Regions from separate parts of the Geodermatophilus sp. SYSU D00814 genome, predicted to be linked through region 3. Evidence: riboswitches for the same ligand, from Rfam matches in the RefSeq annotation. Region 3 holds a riboswitch; each other region holds the start of a gene.
What was found. A riboswitch is a leader RNA that binds a small molecule or an ion and turns the genes downstream of it on or off. The one in region 3 is predicted to bind cyclic di-AMP.
Positions count from the first base shown of each region.

Region 1: it holds a riboswitch for cyclic di-AMP, as region 3 does, so the genes downstream of both, ACI780_RS13075 (transglycosylase family protein) here and ACI780_RS15865 (C40 family peptidase) in region 3, are expected to answer to the same signal.
Region 2: it holds a riboswitch for cyclic di-AMP, as region 3 does, so the genes downstream of both, ACI780_RS22750 (C40 family peptidase) here and ACI780_RS15865 (C40 family peptidase) in region 3, are expected to answer to the same signal.

Region 1 is NZ_JBJGYP010000014.1:129,447-132,705, reverse strand. It holds gene menD (2-succinyl-5-enolpyruvyl-6-hydroxy-3-cyclohexene-1-carboxylic-acid synthase) at 1-835, shown strand, start outside; cyclic di-AMP (ydaO/yuaA leader) riboswitch at 1,119-1,289, shown strand; gene ACI780_RS13075 (transglycosylase family protein) at 1,294-2,412, shown strand; gene ACI780_RS13070 (nucleotidyltransferase domain-containing protein) at 2,477-3,259, opposite strand, start outside.
Region 2 is NZ_JBJGYP010000045.1:9,731-12,989, forward strand. It holds gene ACI780_RS22745 (carbohydrate kinase family protein) at 1-890, opposite strand, end outside; gene ACI780_RS22750 (C40 family peptidase) at 947-1,465, opposite strand; cyclic di-AMP (ydaO/yuaA leader) riboswitch at 1,478-1,630, opposite strand; gene ACI780_RS22755 (hypothetical protein) at 2,005-2,136, shown strand; gene ACI780_RS22760 (hypothetical protein) at 2,562-2,846, shown strand; gene ACI780_RS22765 (hypothetical protein) at 2,950-3,243, shown strand; gene ACI780_RS22770 (SMP-30/gluconolactonase/LRE family protein) at 3,247-3,259, opposite strand, start outside.
Region 3 is NZ_JBJGYP010000019.1:34,325-37,583, reverse strand. It holds partial or broken gene ACI780_RS15875 (YhjD/YihY/BrkB family envelope integrity protein) at 1-750, opposite strand, end outside; gene ACI780_RS15870 (hypothetical protein) at 855-1,076, opposite strand; cyclic di-AMP (ydaO/yuaA leader) riboswitch at 1,268-1,404, shown strand; gene ACI780_RS15865 (C40 family peptidase) at 1,412-2,536, shown strand; gene ACI780_RS15860 (DUF3817 domain-containing protein) at 2,694-3,011, shown strand; gene ACI780_RS15855 (serine hydrolase domain-containing protein) at 3,027-3,259, shown strand, end outside.

The DNA of each region.
Region 1 (3,259 bases), on a different contig from region 3:
CGACCGGGTCGTGGTGGTCGGCCGGCCCACGCTGTCGCGGCCGGTGTCGGCGCTGCTGGCCGACCCGCGGGTACGGGTGGAGACGGTGACGGCGACCCCGCGGTGGCCCGACGCCGGCCGGTCGAGCGCGCTGGTCGGCCGCGCCGCCCCGCCCGCGGGCCCACCGTCGGACCCCGGCTGGGCCGCGGCCTGGACCGGGGCCGCCGCCCGGGTCGGCGCCGCCGTCGACGCGCTGCTCGACGCCGCGCCGGCCCCCACCGCTGCCCGGCTGGCCCGCGACGTCGTCGCCGCGCTGCCGGCCGGGGCGCTGCTGGTGCTGGGCTCCTCGACGCCGGTGCGCGACGTCGACCGGCTCGCCGTCCCGCGCGGCGACGTCACGGTGCTGGCCAACCGGGGCGTGGCCGGCATCGACGGCACGGTCTCCACCGCGGTCGGGGCGGCGCTGGCCTCCGGCGGCCCCGCGGTGGCCCTGCTGGGCGACCTGACCTTCCTGCACGACCTGCAGGGGCTGCTGACCGGCGAGGGCGAGCCGCGCCCGGACCTGACCCTCGTCGTGCCGGACAACGACGGCGGCGGGATCTTCGCCCAGCTCGAGCCCGGCCGGCCGGCGTACGCGCGCGACTACCGGCGGGTGTTCGGGACGCCGCACGGGCGCGACCTGGCAGCGGTCGCGCAGGCGCTGGGCTGGGCCACCACGCGGGTCACCGCGCCCGGCGAGCTGCCCGACGCCCTGGCGCCGGGCGGGCCGGGAGTGGTCGTCGTCGGCACCGACCAGCGCGCCGAGGCCGACCTCGCCGTCGCCCTCCGCGAGGCCGCGGCCCGCGCTCTCGGCTGAGCCCTCCGGCGCCCGCCCGGGCCGCCCGTCGTCGGCCGGCGCCGGTGTGGTCCTGCTCGCACTGCCCGCCCGGCGGCGTCCGGCGGCGCACCGCGGCGCCTCGCCGCTGACCTGGGCATCCGGGGTGCACCCGGGGGTGGGCAGGGCGCCTCAGATACCCCGCGCGTCCCACCGCTAACGGAATGTGACCGGCGACACAACGACAGTTGCCATGACGATATGTAACGTTTTGGCTGCGCTCGGCCAATCGGAGCGCGGCGCCGGTCCGCCAAACCCTGCCCACCGGTCGCCCACACCAACACCCAGGGCAGGGGTGGGGGAACCACTTCCGGCGCGCGACGGCCTACGGGGGCCTGTCCTGACGCGCGCCTCGGGGTGAAGCCGCGACACCGCGGCCGGGCACCGATCGCCCGAACCCGACAGCTCACCTCGCCGGCGGTGATCGGGAGATCATCACCATGCCCAAGCACCGCGCACCCCGCTACGTCCGCACCAAGAAGGTCATCGCCCGGGCCCCTGTCGTCGCCGGCGCCACCGCCGTCGGCCTCGGCGTCCTGAGCGCCCCCGCCTCCGCCTCCGCCTCCGAGACGCACGACTGGTCCGGTGTGGCCGAGTGCGAGTCCAGCGGCAACTGGAGCATCAACACCGGCAACGGCTACTACGGCGGCCTGCAGTTCAGCCAGTCCACCTGGGCCGGCTTCGGCGGCACCGAGCTCGCCGCGCGCGCCGACCTCGCCACCCCCGCCGAGCAGGTCCAGATCGCCGAGCGCGTCCTGGCCGGCCAGGGCATCGGCGCCTGGCCGCACTGCGGCGCGTTCCTGGCCGACGGCACCACCGCGGCCGCCGCCGAGGCGCCCGCCCCGGCCGCCACTGCCGAGGCGCCCGCCCCCGCTGCGGCTCCCGCCGAGCAGCCCGCGGCCGCCCCGGCCGACGACGCCACCGAGGACTACACGGTCCGCTGGGGCGACACCGTCAAGAAGATCGCCGACGCCCACCAGCAGAGCTGGCGCGAGCTGTACCAGCGCAACGTCGACGTCATCGGCGGCGACCCGAACCGGATCTACCCGGGCCAGGTGCTCGCCGTCAGCGGTGCGGCCCCCGCCGCCGAGGCCCCCGCGGCCGCCGCTCCGGCCCCGGCCGCCACCGCCGGCGAGTCCGCCCCGGCCGCCGAGGTCGCGCCGATCGCCGCGGCCGCGCCGCAGGTCGCGAACGCCATCGCCACCATCACCAACACCGCCGGCGCCGTGAAGCCGGTCGCCCAGGCCGCCGCCGACGTCGTCGTCAGCAACGTGCCGGGCGCCGCCGACATCACCATCGGCGGCACGCGGGGCAGCGCCGTCGACCCGAACGGGCACCCCTCGGGCCTGGCGCTGGACTACATGGTCATGTCCGACGCCGCCCTCGGCGACGCGATCGCCCAGTACCACATCGACCACTGGGACGAGCTCGGCGTGGAGTACGTGATCTGGCAGCAGCGGATCCTGACCTCGCCCGATGGCGCGTGGAAGGCGATGGAGGACCGCGGCAGCGTGACCGCGAACCACTTCGACCACGTGCACGTGAACTACGCGGGCTGACCTCCCGCCACCCCCGACGAGGGCCCCGGCCGCTGCCCAGCGGCCGGGGCTCTCGTCGTCCCGGTCAGCGGCCGAGGGCGGCCCAGTACGCCAGGTACGACCGGTGCAGCCAGCCGTCGACCCAGGCGCGGTCGGGCCGGGCGGGTACCGCCGGACTGTCGCGCAGTGCGGCCAGCCGCGCCTCGGCGTCGTCGACGGCCGCGACCACCTCGGCCAGCGGCACCTCGCCCCGGCGGACCCGGCGCAGGTACGCGCGGTCGGGCTCGGGCACCGGCAGCGTGATCCGGCCGGTGGTCAGCAGCTCCACGCCCTGCAGGCCCAGCCGCAGCGCGTGCATCGCGTACTTCACGTCGAAGCCGTGCGCGGCGACGAGCTCGGGCCGGTTCGGATGCGCGCCGGCCTGCCCGGTCATCGCCGCCCGCTGGCCCCGCAGGTAACCGAGGAACCGGTCGGCGGCCACGCGGGAGACGAACCGGTCGGCGTGCGCCACCAGCTCCGCGCCCGCGGCGTCGCGGACCACGACCTCCTCGTCGGGGACGAACAGCAGCAGCAGGACCGTCGGGTTGCCGCCCAGGGCCAGCCGGGCCCACTTGCGGGCCGAGTAGACGACGACGTCGACGTCGCCGGCGCCCGACCGGTTGGCCAGCCCGCCGGGCCGGTCCCACGCGGTGTGCCGGTGGTACTGCTCGAAGGGCACGGTCTCGGTCGTCGCCAGGCCTGCGGGCACCCGGGCGGTGCCGGTGACGTACTCCGGCGGCTCCAGGCAGACGCCCATCTCGTCGCGGTCGTCCTGGCCGGCCACGGACGTGCCGTGCACGCCCGACCCGACCTGAGCGCGCAGGACCGT
Region 2 (3,259 bases), on a different contig from region 3:
CCGAGCACGCCGGCGACCACCGCGGCCGCCGCGTGCCCGGTCCGGACCGCGTCGAGCACCGGCGCCCCGCCTCGCCACCCGGCCAGCACCCCGGCGGCGAGGGCGTCCCCGCAGCCGGTCGTGTCGCGCAGCCGCCCCGCGGGCAGCGGCGCCACCGGCACCTGCCACGTACCCGCCCGTGTGAGCACCCGGGTGGGGTGTGCGCCGGCGTGCACCACGGCCAGCGGCGGCGCCTCCGCGGGCAGGTCGCCGAGCAGCCCCAGCACCGCGGCCTCGGCGGCGTTGCAGAACAGCAGGTCCGCCCGCAGCCCGGCGAGCAGCCCGCGGTAGGCCGCGACCCCGTGCCGTTCGATCCGCGCCGCGGCCGCGACGTCGACGCTGACCGGTACCCCGGCGTCGCGCGCGAGGGAGGCAACGGCCACCAGCGCGTCCGGGAAGCGCAGCAGGTCGTAGCCGTCCAGGTGGACGACGGCGGCGTCGGCGAGCCACCCGGCGCGGACGTCGTCCGGTGTCAGGCCGCCCTCACCCCGGTCGGTGAGCGGCGTCCGCTCGCCGTCGGGGTGGACGAGGACCGTCGACAGCGGCGCCCGGCCGCGGCGGACCACCGCCGTCTGCACGCCCCGCGCGGCCAGGCCGGCGAGCAGCGTGTCGGCGAGCGGGTCCGCCCCAGCCCACCCGGTCAGCCGCGCCGGGGTGCCGAGCCGGGTCAGGGTCGCCGTGACGTTGGCCGGCGCCCCGCCCGCCGTCGTCGTCCGCACCACCCGCTGCTGGCTCCCCGCCCGCAGCGGCTCACTGAGCTCGAGCATCTGGTCGGCAACCAGCTTGCCCACCGCCACGACCGGGCCGGAGCCGGCGCGGCGGGGCCATCGCGGGCCGTCCTCGTCGTCCACGGCGACCAGGGTGCCCCGGCCGGGGAGGCCGGCCGGGGCACCCTGCCTGAGGTGCGTCAGGCGACGCGGCGGGCGCCCGCGTAGCTCGGCATCGAGTCGAGGTCGACGACGGCGACCGGCTTGCCAGCGGTCGAGGCGTGGACCATCTGGCCGTTGCCGATGTACATGCCCACGTGCGACACCGGGCTGTAGAAGAAGACCAGGTCACCCGGCTGCAGGTCGGACTTGGCCACCGCGGTGCCGAAGGTCGACTGGAGCTTCGAGGTGCGCGGGATCGAGATCCCGGCCGCCGCGTAGGAGTAGCTGGTCAGGCCCGAGCAGTCGAAGGCGTTCGGGCCGGTGGCGCCGTAGACGTAGGGGTCACCGACCTGGGCGAGCGCGGTGTCCACGGCGACCTGGGCCGCGGCGTTGGGGGCGACCGCCGGCGCGGCGGCCACGGTCGCGGTCGCCGTCCCACCACCACCCGAGTTCGCCGAGGCCGGGAGAGGTGAGAGGACGATGCCGGCTCCGGCGATGGCGGCGACGGCGATGCCGCGGAACGAGCGGCGGGTGGTGGACGTGCGTGCAGTCGTCATCGACGACGGTTCTCCTGTTCTCCACGGCCGCCTACCGGGTTAGCTGACGGGTTCGGACGGGGGAGTCGCCCGGCGCGACGGATCGCGCTCCACCCCAGGACTGCGGTGGGTCCCCGGCCCGGGTACCGGCTCTCGTGCCGGTGCCCGGTTCGGCGTGTCCGGCGGGTGTCACACAGGGCGTGACGGAGGACCCTGGCCGGACCGCGACGACGGTAGGGAGGGGTCCCGGGCCCCTCAACCGGACCGGGGGCCCGCCACGCCCGGACCGGCTCCCGGGACTTGACACCGGCCGCACGGCGGGACACCGGCTCCGACCTGCACGGACGCACGTGCCGCCGCCGTCCTCCCGGCGACGCGCCGTCGCCGACACGCCGGGCGGGACGAGAAAGGACGTGGCGGTGCGTCCGCACACGCCGTCAACGGCCCGCCACGCGCGGGGAGCGCAGCCGCCGGGATCCCCAGGGTTGCACCGCACGTTGACGGGGCACCCGACAGGCAACCGACATGAGGAGGACCCCGTGGGGATGTTGAGGAAGCTCGTGGCTTCGGGTGTCGCCGCCAAGGTGGTGCAGGAGCTCCAGAAGCCGCAGAACCAGGCCAAGATCAAGCAGTTCATCCGCGACTACCAGAGCAAGAACAAGAAGGGCGGGACGAGCGGCCGCGCCTACTGACCCACTCCGCTCCTCACGCCCCCCGTCCTGCGTCCGGGCCGGGGGGCGTGGTGCGTCCGGGGTCCATGGGATCGGTTGTCGCCGTTCCGAGACGACTCGGTCCTCGCGAATCCCGGTGTCGGGCCGAGGACGTGTGACGTTGGCCGGCGTCCCATCGGGGCACCGCTGCTCTGCCTTCGGGAGGGCCGTCGGTGCCCGTCCGCAACGAACACACGGGGTGTCCCATGAACCGGTCCGTCCCCTCCTACCGCCGGTCCGCCGGGCTCGTGGTCCTGCTCTCCGTCGGGCTCCTGACCGCCGCCTGCGGGAGTGAGGACGAGGCCGCGCCCACTGCCGCGACGCCGTCGTCCTCGTCCTCGGTGCCGTCCGCCCCGGAGACGCCCACCTCGACCGTGCCCGCTGCGCCCCCGACCTCCGATGCCGCCGTGGCACCGACCCCCGCACCGGAGTCCACGACCCAGGCCGCGCCGGTCGTCGACTTCTCCATGCCCGCGGTCGTCGGCCTGACCCTGCAGGACGCCCAGGACCTGATCCAGACCAACGGCGTCTTCCTGAGCCTGTCCCACGACCTGCTGGGCAGCCGCAGTCAGGTCCTCGACGCCAACTGGAAGGTCTGCACCCAGAACATCCCGGCCGGCCAGCAGGTCACCGGGAACGTCGAGGGGGCCATCGACCTCGGTGTCGTCAAGCTCGAGGAGTCCTGCCCCTGAGCCCTCCTCCCGGTCCTCCCGCCCTGGCTCCCGGAGTCCGCGTCATGCCCGCCGTGGCACGGCGTCGTCACGGGTGCGGGACCACCGAGGGGGCGAGGAGCGCATGTCCGAGACCACGACGACCACCATGAGGACCGGCGGGGGTGCGGCGGACCGTCGACCGCACGAGCGGATCGAGCACGTGGAGGCACTGCGGCGGGCGGCGACCCACCTCGCGACGGCGGAGTTCCTCGAGCGCCGCGCGGACCGGTCGGTCAACGCCGCGCTCGGCGCCCTGCTGCGCGAGCGCGCCCGCGAGCGCCGGCGCCGGGCCGGGCGGATCCTCACCGACCTGGGCATGCGCCCCCCGCGCGCGGTCCACCGCAGCCGGACCTCCCGCGCCGTCACCGGCGGCTGAGCGTCAGGGGCGGCCG
Region 3 (3,259 bases):
CAGCAGCACCAGGTGCAGCAGGAACAGCCACAGGCCGACGGCGACCACCGCCCCGACGACGACCAGGCCGCCGAAGGGGGCACCCAGGTCCAGCGGCAGGGACAGGAACACCACGAAGCCCTGCAGGAAGCCCGACAGGCAGGCCGCGGTGAACAGCGCCCCGCTGGTCAGCGCACCCCAGCGCAGCTGGCCGCCCGAGACGACGCCGAACCCCCACAGCACCGGCACGGTCAGGACGAACAGCACGGTGTAGTAGCCGACGGCGAAGCGGCCCAGTGCCGCCCCGACGCCGTCCTCGCGGGCCAGGTCGGCCATCACCCGGGCGGCCAGCAGCAGCGGGTAGAGCAGCAGCGGCGTGGCGACGACCAGCGGCAGGGTGAGCAGCCGGCCGCGCCAGCCGGTCAGGTTCTCCCGGCGCTGGCTGAAGCGCAGCAGCGCGCGGCGCAGCCCCTCGCCGTAGAAGGTCAGCGGGACCAGCGCCAGGACGAAGCCCAGCAGGTCGAGGTGGGTGCCGGCCTCGACCAGCCGCTCGACCGCCTCCGGGGCGCCCAGCGGCGTGGGCAGCAGCTCGGTCAGCCGCGCGGTGAGCGCCCGCACCTCCTCCGCCGAGGTCACCAGAGCGGTCAGCCGTACGGCGACCAGCAGCAGCGGCACCACCGCGATGCCCGCGTAGAAGGTCAGGCCGGCGGAGATGAGGGCGAGGTCGCGGCCGCGCAGCAGCCGCTGGGCCCCGCGCAGCAGGGTGTGCACCTCGGCGCGCAGGCGGGCCGCGGTCCACCTGCGTTCCGGAGTCACCCGCTCATGGCACCAGCCCCCGCGGGCGCGCGCCCGTCGGAGTGGCGCCGGTGCGGTGCTCAGTCCTCGGAGCTGTCGTCGGTGGTCGGCGCGTCGTTGCCGGGATTCGGGCCGGTCTCCTGGCAGCTGGCGTCGTTCTCGTTGCTGGCGTTCTCGCCGCTGGCGTCGCAGTTGGTGGGCCCGCGGGAGAAGTCGGTGTTGTCGCCGCAGGCGGTGAGGGAGCCGAGCAGCGCGAGCACGACGAGCGGCCGGGCCAGGCGCATCCGCGTGGAGGAGGACATGCCCTGACTCCTACACGCCCCGGCGGCCGGTCAAACGGGCGGGGTCCCGCGTGTCCGTAGCCGCACCACCACGGAACGTCACCGATGTGATTACACCGCGGTGATTGTCACGGGTCCGTCACGCCCCTTACTCTGTGTGTGTCCAACGGGGCGCTCCGTCACTGACCTGGGTGACACCCCGAGGACGCCGTCGAGCCGGTGCGCCCCTCGGGTGCGCCGGGCCGGGGACCCATCGCAGTCCTGGGGTGCAGCGCGTGTCCGCACGCGCCGGGCGAGTCCACGCCCGAACCCGTCAGCTAACCCGGTAGGCGGCCTGGGAAGAGGAGAACCACCGCGTGGCGTCCCTGCGCACGTCCGTCCCCGGCGCGACCGGCCGCCCGCACCGCCGGCCCGGCCGCCGCGCCGCCCTCGTCCTCGCCGGGGCCCTCGGTCTCGGCGTCGGCGTGGGGGTCGTCCCGTCCGCGGCCCTGGCCGAGGAGCCCACCACGGCGGCCGAGGCCGCGCAGCTGGTGGCCGCCCGCGGGCACGACCTCGAGGTCGTCACCGAGCAGTTCAACGAGGCCCGGGAGGCACTGGCCGCCCAGCAGGCCGCGGCCGAGGCCGCCGCCGCGTCCCTCGCCCAGGCGCAGGCCGAGGTCGACACCGCCCGCCGGCAGGTCGTCGGGATCGCCCGGTCGGCCTACACCGGCGACGGCATGGGCTCGTTCCAGGCGCTCATGACCAGCGAGGACGCCGACGAGTTCGTCAACCGCGTCAGCCTCCTGCAGGGCGTCGCCGGCTACCAGGGCGAGCTGCTCGGCCAGGCCGTCGCGGCCACCGAGACCGCCACCGCCGCGCAGACCGCGGCCGCCGAGGCCGCCGCCGAGGCCCAGCGCCAGTACGACGCCGTGGCCGCCCAGCAGGCCGACCTCGAGGGCCAGATCGCCGCCTACCAGGCCGACTTCTCCCGGCTCAGCGCCGAGGAGCAGCGCGCCGCGCTCGAGGCCGCCGCCGCCGCGCACGCCGCCGGGGACCAGCGGGCCAGCCGCGACGAGGACCGCGAGGAGCCCGCCGCCGAGGAGGCCCCCACCGCGTCCTCCGCGCCGGCCGCGGCCCCGGCCCCGGCCAGCGGCGTCGCCGGCACCGTCGTCGCCACCGCCATGGCCCAGCGCGGCAAGCCCTACGTGTGGGCGGCCGCCGGGCCGGGCTCGTTCGACTGCTCCGGCCTGACGCAGTACGCCTTCCAGGCCGCCGGGATCAGCCTCCCGCACTCCAGCAAGATGCAGTCGCAGATGGGCACCGCGGTGTCGAAGGCCGACCTGCAGCCCGGTGACCTGGTCTTCTTCTACAGCCCGGTCAGCCACGTGGGCATCTACATCGGCAACGGCCAGATGGTCCACGCGCCGACCTCCGGCGACGTCGTCAAGGTGGCCAGCATCGACTCGATGGGCAGCTACTCCGGAGCCCGCCGCATCGGCTGAAGGACCACCCTCCCCCCGCCTCGCACGCTCGGCGCGGGACCCTGGAGGGCGGCCGCTCCGGCACGTCACCGGCGTCACAGCGGGACGGGGAGCCGGGGGACCGGCTGCCGCGTTGGTCCCTGCGGAGCTGCCGCCGACGCCTGAGGACCGCGTACCGATGAACCCCCGCACCGTCGCCACCGCCTTCCGCGTCGTCGCCGTCGCCGAGGCGCTGTCCTGGGTGGGCCTGCTCGCCGGCATGTACGTCAAGTACGTGCCGGAGACCTCCGAGGTCGGCGTGCAGGTGTTCGGCCCGGTCCACGGCGCGGTGTTCGTCGCCTACGTCGCCGTCGCGCTGGTCGCGTCCCGGGTGCTGCGCTGGTCGCCGTGGACGACGCTGCTCGCGCTCGCCGCCTCGATCCCGCCGCTGGCCACCGTGGTGTTCGAGCGCTGGGCCGGCCGCACCGGGAGGCTCGCGGCACCCGCGCGGGCCTGACCTACCGTTCCGGGCATGCCCGAGCCCGTGCTGCCCGCCACCGCCCGCACCCTGCTGGCCCGCACCGCCCGCGCCCAGCGCGACGGCCGGGCGCCGAGCCTGGTCGCCGGCGTCGTCCGCGACGGCGGGCTGGCGTGGTCGGCCGGGCGCGGCGACGTCGCCGAGCCGCACACCGACGTCCAGTACCGGCTCGGCTCGATCAGCAAGACGGTCACCGCGGTCGCGGTGCTGCGGCTGCGCGACGAGGG